One region of the Actinacidiphila sp. bgisy144 genome, then DNA from elsewhere that is predicted to be linked to it. Evidence: riboswitches for the same ligand, from Rfam matches in the RefSeq annotation. Region 1 holds a riboswitch; each other region holds the start of a gene.

Region 1 (2,257 bases):
CCGGTGTAGGTGCGGAGAATGGTGGGGATACGTACGGAAGCACTCATGCGAGGCCAGCCTCTCGGAATGCGGCAAGGGTCGGGCGGATGGTCGCGGTCGGCCCGGTGGTCGGCGCCACCGCGTCCAGGGTCTTCAGTCCGTCGCCGGTGTTGAGCACGACGGTCTCGGTGGCCGGGTCGAGCTGCCCGGACTCGATCAGCTTCTTCAGCACACCGACGGTCACCCCGCCCGCGGTCTCCGCGAAGATGCCCTCGGTCCGCGCCAGCAGCTTGATCGCGTCCACGATCTGCGCGTCGTCCACGTCCTCGACGGCCCCGCCGGTGCGCCGGGCGATGTCCAGCACGTACGGGCCGTCCGCGGGGTTGCCGATCGCCAGCGACTTGGCGATGGTGTCGGGCTTCACCGGCCGTACGACGTCGTGCCCGGCCTTGAAGGCCGTCGACACCGGGGAGCACCCCTCGGCCTGGGCGCCGAAGATCTTGTACGGCTTCTCCTCGACCAGGCCGAGCGCGATCAGCTCCTTGAGGCCCTTGTCGATCTTGGTGAGCTGGGAGCCGGACGCGATCGGGATGACCAGGTTGTCCGGCAGCCGCCAGCCGAGCTGCTCGGCGATCTCGTAGGCGAGCGTCTTGGAGCCCTCGCCGTAGTACGGGCGCAGGTTGACGTTGACGAAGCCCCAGCCCTCGCCGATCGGGTCGCCGATCAGTTCCGAGCAGAAGCGGTTCACGTCGTCGTAGCTGCCCTCGATGCCGACGAGTTCGCCGCCGTAGACCGCGGCCATCACGACCTTGCCGGCCTCCAGGTCGTGCGGGATGAAGACGCAGGAGCGCAGGCCCGCCCGGGAGGCGGCGGCGCCGACGGCGCCGGCCAGGTTGCCGGTGGAGGAGCAGGACAGCGTGGTGAGGCCGAAGGTGCGGGCGGCCTCCAGCGCGATCGCGACCACCCGGTCCTTGAAGGAGTGGGTGGGGTTGCCGGAGTCGTCCTTGACGTGCAGGCCGCCGGTGATGCCCAGTTCGCGGGCGAGGTTGTCGGCCTTGACGAGCTTGGTCCAGCCCGGGTTCAGGTTGGGCTTGTCGGCGACGTCGGCGGGCACCGGCAGCAGCGGGGCGTAGCGCCAGATGTTGGTCGGGCCGGCCTCGATCCGGGCGCGCAGCGCCTCGGGGTCACCGGTCGGCAGGTCGTAGGCCACTTCCAGTGGCCCGAAACACTCCAGGCACGCGAAGACCGGGCTCAGCGGGTAGCGGGTGCCGCACTCCCGGCAGGACAGCGCGGCGGCCGGGCCGAACGGTGCGGGGGCGGCGTCGGCACCCTGGGTGCCGGCAGCGGAGTCGGTGGTGCTTGCGACGGTTTGCGCAGCCATGACAGGCGAGGCCCTTTCTCCTCATCTTCCTCGCACGCGGGCGCGTCACGAGACGGAATTGGCACCTTCCCCACCGTGCGTGACCTCGCGGTCGGCGGGAGGGTTGCCGGGGCTTCTACGGGCCGTTCCCTCTGCCCCTCTGGATGAGCGGTATGGCGACCGGGTCGGTACGGACCGGGCCCGTCGCGTTTGTGCGCGTCACGCCCCCGGCATGCGGTGGCGTCACGCGTTGTTCAAGACTGTAACCGACACAGGTGACGGTTGAGGTAGCCGTCCGCACCGCGAGATGGATCACATGCCCGGTCCGGGGCGTGCCGAGGGAGAGGACTCACGTGCTCGACGAGGTGGAGCGCTGGCTGCGCCGCCGGTCCTGGTCGGCCGCCCAGCGGCCGCTTGACCTGCTGCTCGCCGCCAAGCGCGCGGCCGGCGACCGGGGCACGGTCAGCGTGGTGCTGCCGGCGCTGGACGAGGAGGCGACCGTCGGCGCGATCGTGGCGGCGATCCGCCGCGACCTGATGTCCGCCGCGGCGCCGCTGGTGGACGAGGTGGTCGTGGTCGACTCCGGCTCCACCGACCGCACGGCCGCGGTCGCCGCCGGGGCCGGGGCCCGCGTGGTCGGGCGGGACGCGATCCTGCCCCGGCTGCCGGCCCTGCCCGGCAAGGGCGAGGTGCTGTGGCGGTCGCTGCTGGTCACCCGCGGCGAGATCGTCTGCTTCGTCGACGCCGACCTGCGGGAGTTCGACGCCCGTTTCGTCTCCGGGATCGTCGGGCCGCTGCTCACCGACCCCGCTGTGCAGCTGGTCAAGGCGATGTACGACCGCCCGCTGGAGACCGGCGGCACCGTGGTGCCCGCCGGCGGCGGCCGGGTCACCGAACTCGTCGCCCGCCCGCTGCTCA
Region 2 (2,257 bases), on a different contig from region 1:
ACGGGTTGGACGAGCTGACCACTACCGCGACCTCGCAGGTGTGGGTGGTCAAGGACGGCAAGGTGGAGCACACCGGGTTCGACCCGCGGGACGTCGGCCTGGAGCTGGTGCCGGTGGAGGCGCTGCGCGGCGGCGAGGCCGGGTACAACGCGGAGGTGGCCCGGCGGCTGCTCGCCGGTGAGCGCGGGCCGGTGCGGGACGCGGTGCTGCTCAACTCCGCGGCGACGCTGACCGCGTTGGGGGTCACCGGCGGCGGCACCCTGGAGGAGCGGATCAGCGCCGGCCTGGTCCGGGCGGCGGAGTCGATCGACTCGGGCGCGGCCGAGGGCGTCCTGGAGCGCTGGGTGGCGGCGACCCGGGCGTAGCGAAGAGGCGCGGGCGCACGGCGCCGTCCACTTTCCGGACGGGGTCTTGCGCCCGCGCCGCCGTATGGCACAATCTTGTCCCAGGTCACGAGTGACAGCGCAAAGGCCCCGGCTCGCTGTCCGGCAACCCTCCGTCCGAGGCGGGGTGCCCCGGGTGATGACCAGGCTGTGATGCAGCGAGGCTCACAGCAAGCCGGACTGGGGAGTTCTTTCATGAGCAAGCGAATGCGTTAGGGCCTGTCGGCCCCGGTTCTGCCACCAGCAATTCCGCCCGATCACCTCTGCACCGCGCCGTCCGCGCGGCCGTTCCCGGCCGCCGCTTCGTGGTGCTTTCGCCTGCCTTCCGCCGGGAGTTCGCCTTGACCACCGCCGCCACCTCCGCCGCCCGCACCAGCACCACCAGCACCGCCAAGAGCACGGTCGGGGTCGCCGCCACCGCCACCGCCATCAGCGAAGGCGCCGACGCCGACTGCCCCACCTGTACGTCCGCCCCGCTGCCCGTGCTCGGCCGGGACGTGCGGGTGCCGCTCGTCACCGGTGGGGAAGTGGGGTACGCCGCGCTCGACTACGCCGCGAGCGCCCCCGCGCTCCAGCGGGTGTGGGACGACGTCGCTGCCTACGCGCCGTACTACGGCAGCGTGCACCGCGGTGCCGGCTACCTCTCGCAGCTGTCGACCGACCTGTTCGAGCAGAGCCGCGAGACCGTCGCGGAGTTCCTGGGCTGCCGCCCGGACGACGAGCTGATCTTCACCCGCTCCACCACCGACTCGCTCAACCTGCTGGCCGCCGCCCTCCCGGCCGGGACCCGCGTCTACGTCTTCGACACCGAGCACCACGCGGCCCTGCTGCCCTGGCAGCGCGTCGACGGCGGGCAGGTCGTGTATCTGCCCGCGCCGCGCACCCCGGAGCAGGCCGTCGCGTCCCTGGACGTGGCGCTGCACGGCGCCCCCAAGGGCCCGAAGCTGGTCTGTGTGACCGGCGCGTCCAACGTCACCGGCGAGATCTGGCCGGTGCGCGAACTGGCGGCCGCCGCACACCGGCACGGCGCCCGGATCGTGCTGGACGCCGCCCAGCTCGCCCCGCACCACCCGGTGGACATCACCGCGCTCGACGTCGACTGGGTGGCCTTCTCCGGGCACAAGCTGTACGCGCCGTTCGGCGCCGGGGTGCTCGCCGGGCGGGCCGACTGGCTGCGGGACGCCGAGCCGTACCTCGCCGGGGGCGGCGCCACCCGCAAGGTCGCCCGCTCCGGTGACGAGCTGTCCGTGGAGTGGCACTCCGGCACCGCCCGGCACGAGGCCGGCTCGCCGAACGTGATCGGCGCCTACGCCATCGCGTCGGCGTGCAAGGCGCTCACCGAGGCGGGCTTCGACACCCTTGTCACCCGTGAGCGTGAACTGCTCGCCCGGCTGCGGGACGGCCTCGCCGCCTTCCCCGAGGTGCGGGTGCTCTCGCTGTTCGGGTCCGGCTCGGCCCGGGTCGGCGTGCTCTCCTTCGTCGTGCGCGGCTGGAACTCCTCGCACTTCGCTGCGGCGCTCTCGGCGGAGTACGGGATCGGTGTACGGGACGGGCTGTTCTGCGCGCACCCGCTGGTGCGGACCCTCCTGGACACGGAGCCGGACGAGCCGGGGGAGTGCGGCGCCCCCGACGCCGAGCCCGGTGAGCGCTCCCTGAACGCCGTCCGGGTCAGCTTCGGCGCGGGCACCCCCCAGGAGCACATCGACCGCTTCCTCGGGGCCGTCGGCACCCTCGTCCGCGAGGGCGCCGCATGGAGCTACCGCACCGAGGCGGGCCGCTGCGTCCCCGTCCGCTGACGGACGGCGCGCTCCACGAAGGCGCGGGCGGCCAGGAGTACGGGCAGCCAGGAGTACGGGCGGCTAGGAGTCCAGCCC
Region 3 (2,257 bases), on a different contig from region 1:
CGGTCGATGAAGCGGCCGGTGGCCACGTCGCGGATCTCCGCGTCGTCCTCCCAGCTGTCCCACAGCCGCCGCACCACCTCGACGTAGTCGGCGGCCTCGCCGAACAGTTCGGCCAGCAGCGCCCTGCCGTCCGGGGTGTCCAGCGCGTCGAGCGACAGCCCGGGCAGGGTGCGGCGGCCGAAGTGCGCGGCCTCGTCGGGCCGGGCGGACACCCGCACCTGGACCCCGGCGCGGCCGGTGCTGACGTAGTCGAGGGTGGCGATCGCCTTCGACAGGTGGAACGGCTCGGTGTGGGTGACCACCGCGACCGGCAGCAGGCCGATGTGCCGGGTCAGCGGTGCGATCCGGGCGGCGGTCAGCACCGCGTCCAGCCGGCCGCGCACCTGGTCGGTCCGCTCGTCGGGGCCGGTGGGCAGGGACGACTGGAGGCCGAGGGAGTCCTCGATGGTGAGCAGGTCCAGCAGGCCGCGTTCGGCCTCGGCGGCCAGGTCGGCCCAGTAGCGCGCGGTGAACAGCTCGGCCGGCCGCGCGTCGGGCTCGCGCCAGGCGGCGGGGTGCCAGCCGGCGCCGTCGAGGGCGACCGCGAGGTGGAGGGGGGTGGTGGATCGGGACATGGACGTACCGCTTCCTGCTCGGACGGGCCGCGGGCGAACGGCCGGGGCATGGAGGTCGGGGTGTGGACGGATCGGGGTGCGTACGGATCGGAGTGCGTACGGGATCGGGTGCCTACGGGGGGCGCCGGGCCGCAGGTCCCCTCCGCACGCGGCGGACCGGCGGCCGCGGGGCCGGCGGCGGGCAGGCCGGAGGGAACCGGACGGGCCCGCACCGGGAACGGCGTCGTCCCCGGGTGGGCCGGCGGAAGGACGGAGGATGCGCGCAGGGCGCCAGGGTGAAGCGGGGGGTGGAGCGGGCTCAGCCGGCGGTACGCGGCAGCCGGGCCGTCGGTGTGCCCGGACACAGGGCGCCGGCGACGCGCTGGAGGTCGATGTGGCGGCGCGAGTACGTGACGAGGCCGGGTACGCCGGGGGGCGTCGACTGCTCGCTGTCGCCGCGCACTTCGCACCTCCCGCCTCGATCGGCCCACGCCTGCCGAGCTCGCGCTTGCCGAGCCGCCGTCGGCTCCGCCGGGTCGTCACCTGGAGCACCCCACCGCGACGGAGGGTTGCCGGTCAGCCGGCCAGGGCCTTGGTTGCTGACGCTCATGACCTGCAAGCACGGTAACTCGGTGCCGTGTTCGAACACAATCCCCCCTCGCCGGACGCGATCCGCGCCACATCCGGCGGGCGCCGAGGGGGATTGCCCGGCCGCCGCCCTGCGGTTAACGTGCTGAGGGCACGGGCCCGGTGTCACGCGGCCCGCCACGACCGGTGTCCGCGGTCGTACCACCGGCCGTCAGGCCCGGCGCCCACAGCGCCGAAGACAGCGAGGGGACGGGCATGGACGCAGACCGACGCGGCCTGGCGCAGTGTCCCCGCGGCTTCGCCCGGACCCGGGTGGTCCGGCGCCATGTCGACCTGCTCCGCGTGTGCAGCGCCCTGTGTCCGGGGACGCCCGCGGCCCGCTGACGGCCCGCCGCCGTTCCTTCCGCACCTCCCGCACCTCCCGCTTTCCCACCGCCGCGCCATCGGTGCCGCGGCTCACTCCCCGGCGTGCGCGGCCGGCTGAACTCCCGCCCGCCCCTGCCCTCCTCCCCGGTGGCCCCGCCCGGCCGGCCGGCCCCGCGCGGGGCCGCCATGCCCGGATGCCGCCGCGCTCCCCGACGAGACGGGAACCCCGACGATGCCCCAGCACGACACCTCCGGGCCGGTCACCGCCGCCCCCGGCCACCCGCCGCCCCCGCCCGACCCGACCGCGCCCGGCAAACCCGCGGACGCGGGCCGGCCGGCGTCCGACCGGCCCACCACGTCCGACCGGCCCACCACGTCCGCGTCCGGTCAGCCCGCTGCGCCGAAGGCCGACCGGCCGCCGTCCCCGGAGGTCCGCGCGCTGGACGTCCGCCCGGCCGACGCCTCGCTGCTCGCCGCCCGGATCGTGCCGCTGCGGCGGCCGGGGCAGTGGCTCTCGGCGGCGGTGCTGCTGGTGCTCTTCGCGATGCTCGTCCACACCCTGGCCACCAACCCGCGCTTCCAATGGCACGTGGTCGGCCACTACTTCCTCAGCTCCTCGATCCTGCACGGCCTCGAGCTGACCCTCTGGCTGACCGGCGCGGTGATGGCCAGCGGCTACCTGCTGGGGGTCGGCGTCGCCGCGATGCGGC

Evidence for each region. A riboswitch is a leader RNA that binds a small molecule or an ion and turns the genes downstream of it on or off. The one in region 1 is predicted to bind S-adenosylmethionine.
Region 2: linked by a shared signal. The riboswitch ahead of AC3EVP_RS25105 (aminotransferase class V-fold PLP-dependent enzyme) and the one ahead of thrC (threonine synthase) in region 1 are both predicted to bind S-adenosylmethionine.
Region 3: linked by a shared signal. The riboswitch ahead of AC3EVP_RS33560 (putative leader peptide) and the one ahead of thrC (threonine synthase) in region 1 are both predicted to bind S-adenosylmethionine.

What each region holds. Positions count from the first base shown of each region.
Region 1 covers NZ_JBYIRM010000007.1:44,706-46,962, forward strand. The annotation lists gene AC3EVP_RS10450 (ubiquitin-like small modifier protein 1) at 1-47, opposite strand, end outside; gene thrC (threonine synthase) at 44-1,360, opposite strand; SAM riboswitch class I at 1,379-1,510, opposite strand; gene AC3EVP_RS10460 (glucosyl-3-phosphoglycerate synthase) at 1,693-2,257, shown strand, end outside.
Region 2 covers NZ_JBYIRM010000023.1:138,136-140,392, reverse strand. The annotation lists gene trpD (anthranilate phosphoribosyltransferase) at 1-365, shown strand, start outside; SAM riboswitch class IV at 449-566, shown strand; gene AC3EVP_RS25105 (aminotransferase class V-fold PLP-dependent enzyme) at 812-2,179, shown strand; gene AC3EVP_RS25100 (Lrp/AsnC family transcriptional regulator) at 2,243-2,257, opposite strand, start outside.
Region 3 covers NZ_JBYIRM010000044.1:21,827-24,083, forward strand. The annotation lists gene AC3EVP_RS33555 (LLM class flavin-dependent oxidoreductase) at 1-614, opposite strand, end outside; gene AC3EVP_RS33560 (putative leader peptide) at 913-1,056, opposite strand; SAM riboswitch class IV at 1,093-1,207, opposite strand; gene AC3EVP_RS33565 (amino acid ABC transporter permease) at 1,780-2,257, shown strand, end outside.